Regions from separate parts of the Pseudarthrobacter sp. Hb11 genome, predicted to be linked through region 1. Evidence: predicted binding sites of a transcription regulator. Region 1 holds the regulator's gene; the other holds the start of a gene.

Region 1 (7,929 bases):
GACGCGAGCCCTGCGCGCCATGATGTCCGAAAAGCCGCTGGATCCCGACTTCTTTACGCCATGGCAGAACCCCAGCCAGCTGGCCACCTCGATTTCCGGCAAGGACGTCATCACGGTGGACGTCTCGGAAGATGCGTTCAACAGTAACCTCGACGCCGATATGGCCGCCCGGGCCATCCAGCAATTGGTGTATACAGCCACCGCGGCGGCCGCGAGCTCGGGGCTGATCGACTCCGGACAGCAGATCCGGGTCCGGATCCTCGTGGACGGACACACCGACTATGTCGCCTTCAACCATGTACAGCTGGGTTCCCTCATGGCCCGCACCTCGGGACTGGTGGCTCCCGTCTGGATTATCGACCCGCAGGAAAACGTGGAAGTGGGCGACGGCAGTGTCAAGATCACCGGGCGAAGCACCGTGCCGGGAGGCAAGCTCCGCTGGCAGATCCTGCGGTCCGAGATAGACGGGAACAAGGCACCCTTCCTGACCGGCGAAACTACGGCAGCCGCGGATCCGGCCCAGGCGGGGGTGTTCACCCTCGCCCTTACCCTGCCCGAGGGTGACTTCGAGCTCCGGGTGGCCCAGACCTCAAATCCGGAAGGCCCGGAGGACGGCAACGAAGACACCCGGAGTTTCAGGGTCCGCTAGCCCCCGCTGATACTGCAACTCAAAGTACCGGCGCAGCCCAGCGGCCCAGAACGTCGCTGGCAAGAACGACGGCGGCAGGACCGGCCGTTGATGAGCGCAGCACATGGTGCCCCAGGAGGGCCGTCACGGCACCCTGGCCGCACAGCCGGGTAACTTCACGCTGGCTGATGCCGCCCTCGGGTCCTACGATCAGGAATACTTCCCGCACAGCTTCAGCAGCGCCCGTTTCCAGCCATGTTTCCAAGACCGCGCGCAAGGGGCGTACGGCGTCCTCGTGCAGGACAACGGCCAAGGCTGCCGTCTCGACGGTGGCGGCGAGGCCGGCGGTGTCGACGGCGGCCCGCACCTCGGGAATCCAGGCACGGCGTGCCTGCTTGGCGGCGGCGGTGACAACGGACTGCCACTTCGCGTGTGCCTTGGCTGCCCGGTCACCCTTCCAGCGCACGATGGAACGTTCGGACTGCCAGGGAATAACGGCGTCGATCCCCAGTTCGGTGGCCGTCTCGATGGCAAGCTCGTCCCGGTCACCCTTGGCCAGGGCCTGGACCAGCACGAGCCTGGTGCGTGGCCGCTCCTCAACAATCACGGACGCGCATTCCACTTCCAGTCCGGAGGAGGAAGCGGCTGCAACCTTGCCGCTCATCCGCGTACCGGCGCCGTCAACGATGTCCACCGTCTCGCCCGGAGCGAGCCGCTTAACCGTGACCGCGTGCCGCGCCTCGGGTCCCTCCAGGACAAAGACGCCGTCCGGCACCATCCCGTCCAAAGACCCGGGCGCGGTGAAAAAGACCGGGTTGCTCACCGCTACAGGTTACCGAGCCGGTCCCGGAGCTTGGCAAACATGCCGCCGCCGGCAGCAAGCTTTCCCTCCGTGATCTGCTCGCCGCGGAGTTTGGCGAGTTGGCGCAGCAGGTCTTCCTGCGCCGCATCAAGCCTGGCGGGCGTCTCGACCTGGAGATGGACCTTCAAGTCACCGCGGCCGTACCCGCGCAGGTGGGTGACGCCGAGGCCGCGCAGGGTGATGATCTCTCCGGACTGCGTGCCGGCCTTCACGTCGATCTCCTGGGCCCCGTCGAAGGTTTCGAGGGTCACGTCGGTGCCCAGGGCGGCTGCGGTCATGGGGATGTTGAGGGTGGCGTGCAGGTCGTCACCTTCCCGGACGTAGGTTGCGTCGTTGTTGACGCGGATCTCCACGTAGAGATCGCCGGCGGGGCCGCCGGCGGGACCTGCTTCCCCCTGGCCCGAGAGCTGGATGCGTGTCCCGGTGGCGACGCCGGCAGGAACCTTAATGGTCAGTGAACGGCGGCTGCGGATGCGGCCTTGTCCGCTGCACTCGTTGCACGGGTCTTTGATAACGGTTCCAAAACCTTCGCAGGTGCCGCACGGAGCGGCAGTCATGACCTGGCCAAGGATTGAACGCACGGCCCTCTGGACCTGGCCGCTGCCGCCGCAGATATCGCAGCGCTCGGGGTGGGTTCCGGGCTGGCAGCATGAGCCCTCACAGGTGGGGCAGACCACCGCCGTGTCCACTTCGAGCTTCTTGTTGACTCCAAACACGGCGTCGCGGAGCTCGATCCGGACGCTGATGAGCGCATCCTGCCCGCGCCGCACCCTCGACGCGGGACCGGTAGTGCCACCGGCGCCGAAGAAGGTGTCGAAGATGTCCTGGAAGGCGAAGCCCTGCCCGGCGTACGCTCCCCCGCCGAATCCGTTGTCCGTGCCGTTTTCGTTTCCGGTGGTGTCATAGACCCGCCGCTTCTGGGGATCCGAGAGGACTTCATAAGCATGGGTCACTGCCTTGAAGCGGTCCGCAACATCCTCACCGGGATTGACGTCCGGGTGAAGGGTCCGGGCCAGCTTTCGGTAGGCCTTCTTGATCTCTTCCCCGGTGGCATCCGGTGCGACTCCAAGGACTTCGTAGTGGCTGCTCAAAGTTAGTATCTCTTCCTTGTTGTTCTGCCTGCAGTCGAACTGCATACACTGCTGTGCGCCCTGGGGCGCTGAACTGTGGTCAGGGTCCCAGAATCCGTGACAGGTAACGGGCCACAGCCCTGACTGCCGCCATGGTGGTGGGGTAGTCCATTCTGGTGGGACCCAGCACGCCAATCTTGGCGACGCTGTCCGGGCCATAGCCCGTTGCGACGACGGATGCCTCCGCCAGGCCGTCGTATGGGTTTTCGCGGCCGATGCTCACGGCCACTCCGCGGTGGTCCTGTGCCATCTCGCTTAGCAGGCGAAGCATCACCACCTGCTCCTCGAGCGCTTCCAGCACCGGCCCGATGCTTAGCGGAAAGTCAACGTTGGAACGGGCCAGGTTGGCCGTGCCGGCCATCACCATCCGGTCTTCACGGCTGCTGTGGGCCAGGCCCTCCAGCCCGTGCGCCAGCGCCTGGGCTGCCTGCCGCTGTCCGGGGGCGACGCCGGACACCACTGCGGGCAGTGACTGCCCAAGCTGGGCCAAGGGAGTGCCGGCCAGGGATCCAAGGAATTGGCCGCGCAGCGCGGCAATAGCATCGTCAGCCAGGTCCTGCCCGACGTCGATGACCCGCTGTTCAACCTTGCCGCTGTTGGCAATCAGCACCACCAACACCTTCCGGGGGGCAAGGAGAACGAATTCGATGTGACGGACCAGTGCTCGATTAACGTGCGGATACTGGACGACGGCCACCTGGTTTGTCAGTTGGGACAACAGCCGGACGGTGCGTTCCAGGACGTCGTCGAGGTCATCTGCGCCTTCCAGCAGTGACTGGATGGCCCGCCGCTCCGCCTGGGACAGCGGCTTCACCGCGGAAATCTGGTCGACGAAGAGCCGGTAGCCTTTGTCCGTGGGGATGCGGCCCGCGCTGGTGTGCGGGGCGGTAATCAGTCCTTCGTCCTCAAGCGCGGCCATGTCATTGCGAATGGTGGCGCTGGAAACGCCGAGATGGTGACGCTCCACCAGGGCCTTGGACCCCACCGGCTCGCGGGAGTGGACGTAGTCCTCCACGATCGCCCGCAGTACTTCCAGCTTGCGCGGCTCGCTCACACTCCACCTCCATCAAGGGTTCAGGGCAGCCGTTCCGCCCGCACCGTGTGTCTACAGGGGTTAGCACTCGACATGCCTAAGTGCTAACAGTCTATTATGACTCGTCCCGTTGTTAGCATTGGTACCGCTCCGGGCGAAATTCCGGGCCAGGATCCAGCACGAGGCGGAGTGATTCCATGCATTACCAGAACTGGGGAGCCCAGGACCTGTCCGCACCTGCCAGGGCGCAACTGCCCGAGGTGCCCGTGGAGCGTGGCATGGTGCTGGAAGACGTCCAGTCCGGGTGGGTTGGCGCGGTAACCCGGGTGGAGAAGTCGGGAGGAATGCACGTGGTGGCACTGGAGGACCGCCGCGGCAAGTCCAGGTCCTTCCGGCTGGGCTTCGGGTTCCTCCTTGAAGGCCAGGCAATCCGCCTGATGCCCCCGGCGCCGCGGTCGCCGGCGGGTCCGGGCACCGCAGGCGGCAGGACGGCGTCGGGTTCTGTCCGTGTGGCAGGGCAGCGAGCACAGGTTGCCAAGGCGAGCCGCATCTGGGTGGAGGGAAAGCACGACGCCGAACTTGTCGAGAAGGTGTGGGGCGATGACCTCCGGGTGGAGGGCATCGTCGTCGAGCCGCTCCACGGCATTGATGACCTCGCTGCTGCCGTGGCCGATTTCAGGCCGGGGCCGGGCAGGCGCCTGGGAGTGCTTGTGGACCACCTGGTGCCCGACTCAAAGGAGTCCCGCATCGCCGGATCGGTGATGGCCTCTCCCGGCGCTGCGGGGAATGTGCTGATCGTCGGACACCCCTACGTTGACGTGTGGCAGGCCATCCGCCCGGCTGTCCTTGGCATCGAGAAGTGGCCTGTAGTGCCGCGCGGCCAGGACTGGAAGACCGGCGTCCTCGCCGCCTTTGGCTGGCCGCACGAGACGAAAGAGGATATCGGCCTGGGGTGGCAGAAGCTGCTGGGAGCCGTCCGCAGTTACGCCGACCTGGAAGCGTCCCTGCTGGGCAGGGTGGAAGAAGTCATCGATTTCCTCACTGTCCCCTAAACAGCGGGCGGGCCTGATTAGCGCTCCCGCCGGTGGGTGAGGTCAGCTAATACCGCTGCACCCAGTATTCTTGGTACAGCGGTGTCTGCGATCGCAGGACCCCGCAGCAGACATGGCACTCCTAGTCAGCACCATTGCACTTCAGAAGGAACAGACTGTGGCAGAAAACGCACGTGATCACAGGGACAGCCAGGGCGGCCGGGGCGGTTCGGAGTACCACGGCGTTCCGGCGAATGCGCTGCCCCTGACGGCCAGCGAAGACCGGCAGTGGGCTACGCTGGCCCACTTCGGCGGCATTTTGGGTTGCGTTCCTTCGCTGCTGATCTACCTGATCTTCCGTGACCGCGGCCCTTTTACGGCGCAGGAGTCAAAGGAAGCGCTGAACTTCAGCCTGCCGCCCACCATCGCGGCAGTGGTCGCCAACATCCTGGTCTTCGTGCCGGTGATCGGCAACGTCTTTGCCGTCATCGCCACACTGATCTGGATCGGCCTGACCTGCTTCTCGGTGGCCGCCGGCATCCACGTCAACAAGGGCCAGCCGCACCGTTACCCGTACAACCTGCGCTGGATCAAGTAGCGCAGGGAGGCTCCGGGCCTTCCGGAAGAACATGACGCCAGCGTCCGGCATGATGGGTGTATGCGCAGCGTCGAGTTGACCTTCGGGGAATCCACCGATTTGTCAATCAGGATGGATTGGGCACGGCTCGCGGAAGCCGGCCTGCCGAGCCTCGCCGCGCACACCTCACCGAGCAACAGGCCGCACATTACGCTGGCCGCCGGCACCGTGCTGGACGTCGGGTCCGTGCAGGATCTGTGGAATGGACTGCCACTCGACATCAGGTTTTCCGGCCTGGTGGTCTTCCCGGCCGGTCCCGGCAAGTACGTGCTGGCCCGGCTGGTTGTGCCGGCGGCGGGTTTGCTCGAACTGCACGCGCAGTTGCATCAGCGGTGCGTCGGCGCCTATGAAAACACCCTGCCGGACGCCTGGACGCCGCACGTCACCCTCGCCCGCCGGATCCCCGGTAAGCTGCTCGGCCCCGCTATGGATGCCCTGGACGGGCGGACAGAAGGGCAATGCATCGAGGCGCGCCTCTGGGACAGCTCCACCAGGACCACCACAACCCTCGGCGGCTCCCCGTAAATTTAAGCGGGAAGTACGCGGCGGACAACAGCATCCGCCAGGAGCCTGCCTTTGAGGGTGAGGACGAGCCGCCCCCGGAAAGCTGCGTGCGGTTCCACCAGTCCGTCCGCGATCAGGCTTGCGACCTGGTGGCGGCCTTCGGAGCCAAGGGCAGAAACCTCCAGGCCGGACTGCAGGCGCGCCTCGAGCATTACCCGCTCCACGTTCCGGGTTTCCGGATCCAGCGTTTCCCTCCCGGCAGCGGGCGACATTCCCTGCGCCAGGCGGCCGGCATAGGCCGTGGGGTGTTTGACGTTCCACCAGCGGACTCCCCCCACGTGCGAATGCGCGCCCGGGCCGATCCCCCACCAGTCATCGCCGCGCCAGTAGGCAAGGTTGTGGCGGCACGCCTGCTCCGGGGTGCGGGACCAGTTGCTGACCTCGTACCAGCCGAGGCCTGCTTCGGTGATCAGCTGGTCGGCAAGCTCATACTTGTCGGCGTGGTCGTCGTCGTCGATTCCGGGGACTTCACCACGGCGGATCTGGGCAGCGAGCTTCGTGCCGTCCTCCACGATCAGAGCGTACGCGCTGATGTGGTCAGGCTCGTAGGACAGGGCGGTCTCCAGCGAGCACCGCCAGTCGGTGAGGGATTCCCCCGGTGTTCCGTAGATCAGGTCCAGGCTGACTGCGAGGCCGGCCTCGCGTGCCCATTGAACCACTTGCGGGACCCGGCTGGGCGTGTGGGTACGGTCAAGCACCTTGAGGACGTGCGGGACGGCGGACTGCATGCCAAAGGAGACCCGGGTGAAGCCGGCGTCCTTGAGGATGGCGAGGGATTCCGGCGTTACGGAATCGGGGTTGGCCTCCGTGGTGACCTCGGCGCCGTCGTTAATTCCCCATTGCTCGATGGCCCTCCGGAGGATCAGTGCGAGATCTTCCGCGGGAAGCAGGGTGGGTGTGCCGCCGCCGAAGAACACTGTGCTCAGCTTCCGGGCGGGAAGGCCGGATTCGGCCAGCACTCGGGCCGCCATCGATACCTCCGCGGCAGCCGTGCCGGCATACGCGTCCTGGGAGGCGCCGCCTCCGAGCTCCGTGGCGGTGTAGGTGTTGAAGTCGCAGTAGCCGCAGCGCACCGCGCAGAACGGAATGTGCACATACAGGCCGAACGCCCGGTCCACCGAACCGTCCACTGCCTGGGCAGGCAGCAGACCGTCCGACGGCGCCGGGTCGCCGAGGGGAAGAGTGCTAGGCATTGCACGGGCCTCCGGTGTTGCCGGACGCGTTGTTCACTACTTCTTGGCCTTGTCCTTGGACTCGTCGGTGGTGAGGGCGGCGATGAAGGCTTCCTGGGGGACCTCGACGCGGCCCACCATCTTCATGCGCTTCTTGCCTTCCTTCTGCTTCTCCAGCAACTTGCGCTTACGGGAGATGTCGCCGCCGTAGCACTTGGCCAGGACGTCCTTGCGGATGGCGCGGATGCTTTCACGTGCGATGATCCTGGAGCCAATGGCGGCCTGGATGGGCACCTCGAACTGCTGGCGTGGAATGAGCTCGCGCAGCTTGGTGGTCATCATGACCCCGTAGGAGTAAGCCTTGTCGCGGTGTGTGATGGCGGAGAAGGCATCCACCTGCTCGCCCTGGAGCATGATGTCCACCTTCACCAGATCGGCCACCTGCTCGCCGTCGGCCTTCCAGTCCAGGGAACCGTAGCCACGGGTCTTGGACTTGAGGATGTCGAAAAAATCGAACACGATCTCGGCCAACGGCAGGCGGTACCGGATTTCCACCCTGTCCTCGGACAGGTAGTCCATGCCGCCCATAACGCCGCGCCGGCTCTGGCACAGTTCCATGATGGCGCCGACGAATTCGTTGGGGGCCAGGATGGTGGCAGACACCATCGGTTCGCGGACCTCGGAGATTTTGCCGGAGGGGTATTCGCTGGGGTTGGTCACGTGGACCACCTTTTTGTCCTCCAGCGTTACCTCGTATTCCACGTTGGGGGCGGTGGAAATCAGGTCCAGGTTGTACTCGCGTTCGAGTCGCTCGCGGGTGATTTCCAGGTGGAGCAGCCCGAGGAAGCCCACGCGGAATCCGAAGCCCAACG
Region 2 (7,929 bases), on a different contig from region 1:
TTCGTCATCCTCGTTGAGCTCCGGGTGGCGGGAGGCCACGCCGCGGAGCACCTCATTGGCCACGGAGGCGAGCTCGCCCGTCCTGCCGTCCACCAGCGCGAGTTCCCATTCGACACCAAGTGTTGATTGCCTCGATGAAGCGAACTCAATCTTCACGCGTTTCCTAACTGTCCTGTTTGCCGCTGGCTCACGCCGTCACTGAAGGGCTTCTGCCGGCAGGCGAACGGGTGTTTCAAGTCTAGTGCAGGGGTAGCATCGTATTGATGGCCTCGTTCCAACACCTGCGTGACAGTCTTCACAAAACCTTCCCCGTCCTGGCTGCAGTCTCGGCTGCGGTGGCGCTCGCATCCTGCACCGCCGCCCCGGCCCCAGTCCCGTCGCAGGCAGCTTCCACCCCCGCCGCACCTTCCGCGACACCGCGTCCGACGCCGGCACCCCGCACGGCTTCCCCCTCACCTTCGCGCTTACCTGCGCCGTCGGCGGATCCTGCCCTGCGCCCGCTGGGGTGGGGCCCGCAGCAGCGGGACCAGGACGCAGCCGCCGCAGCCGTGGCGAAGATGTCGCCGGAACAGAAGGCGGGACAGGTCCTGCTTCCGTTCTTCACGGGCACGAACCCTTCGGCCCATGCCGCCGCGGTCGAACGACTGCACCTTGCCGGGTCCATCATCATGGGTGACAATGTGCCGCTGGACCGGCAGGGGAAGGTGGACCTCGCGGCCATGGGAGCCATCAACCAAAGGCTTGGGCAGGCGGCCACCGCGGACGGCAGGCCGTGGCCCGGGATGATCGGCGTTGACCAGGAGGGCGGCTTGGTGGCACGGCTGGGCGGGCCGCTGACGGAGTGGCCGGCGCCCATGAGCTTCGGCGCCGCAGGCAGCGGGCCCCTGGCGCGCGAGGCCGGGAAGGGGCTGGCAAGCGAGTTGGTGCCTTTGGGCTTCAACACGGACTTTGCCCCGGACACTGACGTGACCATCGGGCCGGCGGATCCCACTATCGGTGCCCGTTCCATGTCAGCGAACCCGGACGCGGCTGCGGCGCTCGGGGTGGCATACTCGCAGGGCATGCTGGCCTCAGGTGTTCTTCCCGCCGTCAAGCATTTCCCCGGCCACGGCTCGGTGACCACGGATTCGCACCTGAATCTTCCCACGCAGCCGGCCACCGTCGCGGAACTCAAAGCCCGCGACTGGAAGCCCTTCCGGGCCGCCATCACCGCCGGTGCGCCGATGGTGATGACCGGCCATATCGCCGTGCCCGCGCTGGAACCCGGAGTACCGGCGTCGCTCTCGGCGCCTACTTACGCGGCGCTGCGGGGACTCGGCTTCAAGGGTGTGGCCGTGACTGACGCCCTCAACATGGGGGCAGTGCACAAGAAGTACCCTGCCGGATCCGCGGCGGTCATGGCCCTTGCGGCGGGAGCTGACCTCCTGCTGATGCCCGCGGACGTCGGGCAGGCCCACGCTGCGATTGTCCACGCCGTGTCCACGGGCAGCCTGCCCGCGGCAAGGCTGGATGAAGCTGCCCAGCGCGTGGCAACCATGATGACCTGGCACGGCCGGGCAGCCGCGGGAACCGGCAAAGCACGAGGAAGTGCAGCCGGCAGCGGCGCCCCTCTTTCCGCCAAGGTGTCCGCCGCCGCCGTCACCGTCCTTTCCGGCCACTGCAGCGGAGCCCTGGCCCCCGGCGGGGTCCGGGTGGCGGGCGGCAGCCCGGCGGACAGGGCGCGGTTCGCGGACGCCGCGGCGCGCCACGGCCTGACCCTCGGCTCCGGACCCCTGGTCAGCCTCATCCCGTACGGCGGACGGCCTGCGGGGGGAGACATCGCCGTCGCCCTTGACGCGCCCTGGCCGCTGCAGCACTCCGGCGCGCCGGTCAAGGTGGCCCTGTACGGCCGCACCCAGGGTGCCTTCGATGCCCTCGCCGCGGTCCTGGTTGGGAAGGCGCCGGCACCGGGAAAGCTGCCCGCCGCCGTCGGAAGCTACCCCGCAGGAACCGGCTGCCCCTGATCCCAACTGACTGGCAGTAGTTGTCGTTTTGCGCGGTCCAAACGACAACAACTGCGAGCTAGTTGGGTGGGACCGGGTTAAATGGTGAGGTGCCCATTCTGAATAAAGACATGACCCTCTGCATCTCGCTCTCGGCCCGGCCCAGCAACAACGGGACCCGCTTCCACAACCACCTGTACGAGCAGCTGGAGCTGAACTGGATCTACAAGGCGTTCGCCCCCACCAACCTGGAACAGGCCATCGCTGGCGTGCGGGGCCTGGGGATCCGCGGCTGCGCCGTCTCCATGCCGTACAAGGAGGACGTCATCGCCCTCGTTGACGAGATGGACCCGTCGGCCGAGGCCATCGACTCGGTCAACACCATCGTGAACACGGACGGGCACCTGAAGGCCTACAACACCGACTACACGGCGATTGAACAGCTGCTGGCCTCCAACGCCGTGCCTACCAGCTACTCTGTGCTGGTCCAGGGGGCAGGAGGCATGGCCAAGGCCACCGTGGCCGCACTCCGGGATGCAGGGTTCACCAACGTCACGGTCCTCGCACGGAACGAAACCACCGGGCGGGCGCTCGCGGAACAGTACGGGTTCCAGTGGCGTCCGGCGCTCGACGGCGGAACGGCGGACCTGATCATCAACGTCACGCCCCTCGGTATGGCCGGCGGACCCGGAGCGGACACCCTGGCCTTCCCGCAGGACACCATCGACGCCGCGCAGGTGGTGTTCGACGTGGTTGCCCTGCCTGCTGAAACCCCGCTTATCGCTGCCGCCCGGGCTGCCGGAAAACCGGTGATCACCGGAGCGGAGGTGGCTACCATCCAGGCGCTGGAGCAGTTTGTGCTCTACACCGGTGTGCGGCCCAGCGCCGAGCAGGTGCGCGCCGCCGAGGAGTTCACGCGCGCCCAGTAGCGGATTCTTAGACGGGTTCCACCACGATGGCCACCCGGTCCTCACCGATGCGGGTCAGGACCAGGGTGGCTGTTTTGTTGCCACCCTTTTTTCCTGCGTTTTTTTCTCCCGCGTTCTTCCCTCCTGTGTTTTTCCCTCCCGTGTTTTTCCCTCCGGGGAGGAGCTGTTTGCGGAGTTCCTCGGGGGTGACGGCGGTACCGCGCTTCTTGATGTCCAGCACCCCGATGCCTTCAGCCTTCACCCACGCCTTGAGTGCCTTGACGTTGTACGGCATAACATTCAGGACCTTGTAGGCCCGCGCGAAGGGAGTGTCCACCAGCTGCGGAGCGCAGATGTAGGCGATGTGTTCATCCACCAGGTGCCCGCCCAGCTGCAGTGCGACGTCGGCCACCAGTCCTGCGCGGATGACGGCGCCGTCGGGCTCGTACAGGTAACCCTCCACCGGACCCACGGGGGCGGCGGGACCGGCCCCGAAATCCTCCCCGCTGGTGAGCTCAGCCGCCCCCTCGGAACCCAGGACCAGCGCCGCCCGGCGGACGCCGGGGCGCTGCACGGCGTTGAACCACAGCGCCACTTCGGTGACATCCCCGGCCACGGAAACCCACTGGGCTTCGCAGCCGGCCGGCACGGAGTCATGGGGCATCCCCGGCCCCATCTTTACACCGACCGCCCGGCCGGACGCAGCAAGGGACTGGACAAAGGACAGCGGCGGCGAAAAGGCCTCCGGGTCCCAGATGCGCTTGGTGCCGGAAGTGGAGGTGACCCGCCGCGCAGGGTCCAGCCAGACGCCGTCAATCCCGTCCAGCGGAACAGCGGTGGCATCTGCATGGACCACCGTCGCATTGGAAAAGGGGATGAGGTTCACAGTGGCGCAGGCGGCAGTGGTCTCGTCCATTTCCACTGCCGTCACGTTGATGTCCATCGACGCCAGCGCCAACGAGTCAGCGGCAAGGCCGCACCCCAGGTCAGCGACGTGGCTGATTCCGGCCTCTGCGAACCGCTGCGCGTGACGCGCGGCCACGTTGAGCCTGGTTGCCTGCTCCAGGCCTGCCTGGGTGAACAGCATGCTGCGGGCAAATTCCCCGAACTTCCCCTCGGCCTTGGTGCGGAGCCGGGACTGGGTCAGAACGGCGGAAACCAAAGCGGGGGAGTGGCCGGCCTTGCGCAGTGCTGAATTGAGCTCGAAGGACTTGTCCTCCTGGTAGGGGCCCAGAGACGCCAAAAGCTCCCAGCCCTCGGGGGTGAGCAACGGCGCGATCTGGTCCTGGGGAGCTTGGGGCATGCGTTCCAGCCTAATGGAGGAGCGTCCGGCGGGATGCGGATAGTGTTGAAACCATGGAAGAGAGCGCAGGCCCCCGGCAGTCCGAAGAACCAACCAGGGACAGGGGCCCCGCCAGATTCGCCCGGCCGGCACTGATCGCCGGATCCCTGGTGGCGGTGGTGTGCATCGGGCTTTTGGTGGTCATCTTTTTCCTCGACACGTTCAACGCCACCGTCTACTCGGTGGGCGGCAACGACATCGCCGGCGACACCCAGGAAGCACGGGACATCCGCGGGCTGTACGACGGCGCCCGGGCCGGCAGCATCGCCGTGCTGGTTTTCGCCCTGCTGATGGCAGCTGCCGCAGGCGTGGTTCTTTACCGGGCGCGGAAATCGGCAGCCGTCGGCGGCGAGGGTGAAGACGACGTCGATTTCGACGACCTTGGACGCTGAGGGATCCTGCCCCCTGCACTGGTCAGCAGCACCCCGGAAATGACCAGGACGCCGCCGAGGACCTGCGGGACAGTGATGGGCTGGCCCAGGATCACGGTGATGATGGCGGTGAACACGGCAATGAGGTTCAGGTAGTTGCCGGCATTGGCTGCCGTGGTGCGCTTGAGGGCAAGGTTCCAGAGCAGGTAGGAACCGAGCGAGGGGAACAGGGCGATGAACGCCAGGGACCAGCCCTCTACAGGGGTTTCCGGCAGGCCGGCGCCCGAAACGAGCGCGAGCGGGCTGAGGGCCACAGCCGCCATGGCCACCTGGACCGCCGTGGAGGTAATTGCGGGGATGCTCAGCCGGCGGGCGAGGATGGTGTAGAGGCCCCAGACGGTGATGGCTCCCAGGATCAGCAGTTCGCCCTGGTTGATCGAGAATGTCACCAGGCGCTGCAACTGGCCGCCGGTAAGCACCAGCAGGACGCCAAGGAGGCCCAGGCTGATCCCCACCCAGCTCAGCGGGCGCGGCCTGTCCCGGAGCAGGACCACGGCCAGCACCACAATCAATGCCGGGTTTGCGGCCGTCACCAGGGAGGCGTTCAGGGCCGAGGTGTTCTGCAGGGCGCTGTAGAGCAGCAAGGTATACCCGCTCATGCCCAGGGCACTCAGGAGCAACAGGACCGGCCAGCGGCGCAGGACCGCCCGCCAGTCCGGCCGCTCGACGAAGTGGGCCAGCACCAGCAGCGGCACGGCAGCAAGGACCCAGCGCCAGAACGTCAGCTGGAGCGGCTCCATGGTCTGCATGGCGGCCTGGCCGACCACAAAGTTTCCGGCCCAGAACAGGTTGGCAAGGATGAGGTAAACAGCAGCTCGCACCGGTCAAATGTACATTGCTGCAAGTGCTCCGATGACGAAACGCTGGCACTCGTCTTGACCGAGTGCTAACCCTTACATAGAGTCTTCATTAGCACTCTCCCTAGGAGGGTGCTAACACATGAAGAGCTGCCAGCCAGGCTGCTGCCGGCACCGCGACGACGGTTTGCCAGCCAGGGCGGAAAGCTTTCCAGTCCACGAATTTGCTGACGAAAAGGAGAGGTCCGAGTGTCGGTCTCTATTAAGCCTCTTGAGGATCGTATTGTTGTCCGCCCGCTCGAAGCCGAGCAGACCACGGCTTCCGGCCTGGTTATCCCGGACTCCGCGCAGGAGAAGCCCCAGGAAGGCGAAGTTGTTGCAGTAGGCCCCGGCCGCTTCGAAGACGGCAACCGCGTTCCTGTCGACGTAGCCGTGGGCGACGTCGTTATCTACTCCAAGTACGGCGGAACCGAAGTCAAGACCGGCGGCACCGAGTACCTCGTGCTGTCCGCCCGCGACGTCCTGGCGATCGTCGTAAAGTAACTCCCCGGATCCCCGTGCCGCTGGTCTTGCATTCTGCTGGTCAGCTGCGCGGGGTTCTGTCTTGAAAGGACAAAAACCATGGCAAAGCAGCTTGCGTTTAATGACGCTGCACGCCGGTCTCTTGAAGCCGGCATCGATAAGCTCGCCAACACCGTCAAGGTGACGCTCGGCCCGCGCGGCCGCAACGTCGTCCTGGACAAGAAGTGGGGCGCGCCCACCATCACGAACGACGGCGTCACCATCGCCCGCGAAGTTGAGCTGGACGATCCGTACGAGAACCTTGGCGCGCAGTTGGCCAAGGAAGTTGCCACCAAAACCAACGATGTTGCCGGCGACGGCACCACCACCGCGACGGTCCTGGCCCAGGCCCTGGTCAAGGAAGGCCTGCGCAACGTAGCGGCAGGCGCCGCTCCCGGCCAGATCAAACGCGGCATCGAGGTTTCCGTTGAAGCCGTTGCCGCACGCCTGCTGGAGAACGCCCGCCCCGTTGAAGGCACCCAGGTGGCCAACGTTGCAGCAATCTCCGCCCAGAGCGACGAGATCGGCGAGCTCCTCGCCGAGGCATTCGGCAAGGTGGGCAAGGATGGTGTGATCACCATCGAGGAGTCCTCCACCACCCAGACCGAACTGGTCCTCACCGAGGGCATGCAGTTCGACAAGGGCTACCTGTCCCCGTACTTCGTCACCGACGCGGAACGCCAGGAAGCAGTCCTCGAGGATGCCCTCATCCTGATCAACCAGGGCAAGATCTCCGCGGTGCAGGAATTCCTGCCGCTGCTGGAAAAGGCGCTGCAGAGCTCCAAGCCGCTGTTCATCATCGCTGAAGACATCGACGGCGAGGCCCTGTCCACGCTGATCGTCAACCGCATCCGCGGCACCCTGAACGTCGTCGCCGTCAAGGCCCCGGGCTTCGGCGACCGCCGCAAGGCCATGCTGCAGGACATCGCCACCCTCACCGGTGCACAGGTTGTGTCTCCGGAACTGGGCCTGAGCCTGGACACGGTTGGCCTTGAGGTGCTGGGCACCGCCCGCCGCATCACGGTCACCAAGGACAACACCACCATTGTTGACGGCGCAGGTTCGGCCGAGGACGTGGCAGCACGCGTTGCCCAGCTCCGTGCCGAGCTGACCCGCACCGACTCGGACTGGGACAAGGAAAAGCTGCAGGAGCGGCTTGCCAAGCTGGCCGGCGGCATCGGCGTGATCAAGGTCGGCGCCGCCACCGAGGTTGAGCTGAAGGAAAAGAAGCACCGCATCGAAGATGCAGTGTCCTCCACCCGCGCTGCCCTCGAAGAAGGCATCGTGGCCGGCGGCGGTTCCGCGCTGATCCACGCACTGAAGGCCCTCGACGAGGACCCCGCCGTCAAGGCACTCGAAGGGGACGCCGCCGCTGCTGTGGGCATCGTCCGCCGCGCGCTGGTCCAGCCGCTGCGCTGGATCGCCCAGAACGCCGGCTTCGATGGCTACGTCATCACCGCCAAGGTTGCCGAACTCGAAACCAACAACGGCTTCAACGCCAAGTCGGGCGAGTACGAATACCTGATCGCCGCCGGTGTCATCGACCCCGTCAAGGTCACCCGCGCAGCCCTCCGCAACGCAGCCTCCATCGCTGCACTGGTTCTCACCACCGAGACCCTCGTTGTGGAGAAGCCTGCCGAGGAAGACGAGCACGCAGGCCACAGCCACTAGTCCCCACCGTCTCCCTCACCTCGCTTCGCTCGGTCAGGGAACCCGGACGGCGTGGGCCCACACCCACACGAAAAGCCGGTCCAGCATCCGCTGGGCCGGTTTTTTGGTGCCTAAGTGCCGGCCATCTCCTGCGTCTCAACGTCGCCGGCACGCTCGTACACCAGCGACACCGCCCCCTTCGGGAAGCTGCGCGCCGGCTCCGCGAGGCGGAATGAGGCGGGAATAGTCCCGGCGTCG

The links. The regulator HrcA, encoded in region 1, represses chaperone genes, less so after heat shock. The targets are predictions, from matches to a motif close to TTNGCACTCGNNNNNNNCGAGTGCNAA.
Region 2: a site for HrcA is predicted at 5,527-5,553, ahead of groES (co-chaperone GroES). Genes of this name have one in related genera too.

The regions. Positions count from the first base shown of each region.
Region 1 covers NZ_JBWZCM010000001.1:211,158-219,086, reverse strand. Annotated here, with positions in the region: gene AC50X7_RS01055 (GerMN domain-containing protein) at 1-649, shown strand, start outside; gene AC50X7_RS01050 (16S rRNA (uracil(1498)-N(3))-methyltransferase) at 669-1,451, opposite strand; gene dnaJ (molecular chaperone DnaJ) at 1,454-2,581, opposite strand; gene hrcA (heat-inducible transcriptional repressor HrcA) at 2,661-3,674, opposite strand; gene AC50X7_RS01035 (DUF3097 domain-containing protein) at 3,851-4,705, shown strand; gene AC50X7_RS01030 (DUF4870 domain-containing protein) at 4,863-5,282, shown strand; gene AC50X7_RS01025 (2'-5' RNA ligase family protein) at 5,343-5,846, shown strand; gene hemW (radical SAM family heme chaperone HemW) at 5,849-7,078, opposite strand; gene lepA (translation elongation factor 4) at 7,115-7,929, opposite strand, start outside.
Region 2 covers NZ_JBWZCM010000002.1:350,242-358,170, reverse strand. Annotated here, with positions in the region: gene AC50X7_RS05380 (glutamate--cysteine ligase) at 1-156, opposite strand, end outside; gene AC50X7_RS05375 (glycoside hydrolase family 3 N-terminal domain-containing protein) at 558-2,003, shown strand; gene AC50X7_RS05370 (shikimate 5-dehydrogenase) at 2,093-2,911, shown strand; gene AC50X7_RS05365 (THUMP-like domain-containing protein) at 2,919-4,193, opposite strand; gene AC50X7_RS05360 (hypothetical protein) at 4,247-4,624, shown strand; gene AC50X7_RS05355 (DMT family transporter) at 4,549-5,484, opposite strand; gene groES (co-chaperone GroES) at 5,710-6,003, shown strand; gene groL (chaperonin GroEL) at 6,082-7,692, shown strand; gene AC50X7_RS05340 (dihydrofolate reductase family protein) at 7,803-7,929, opposite strand, start outside.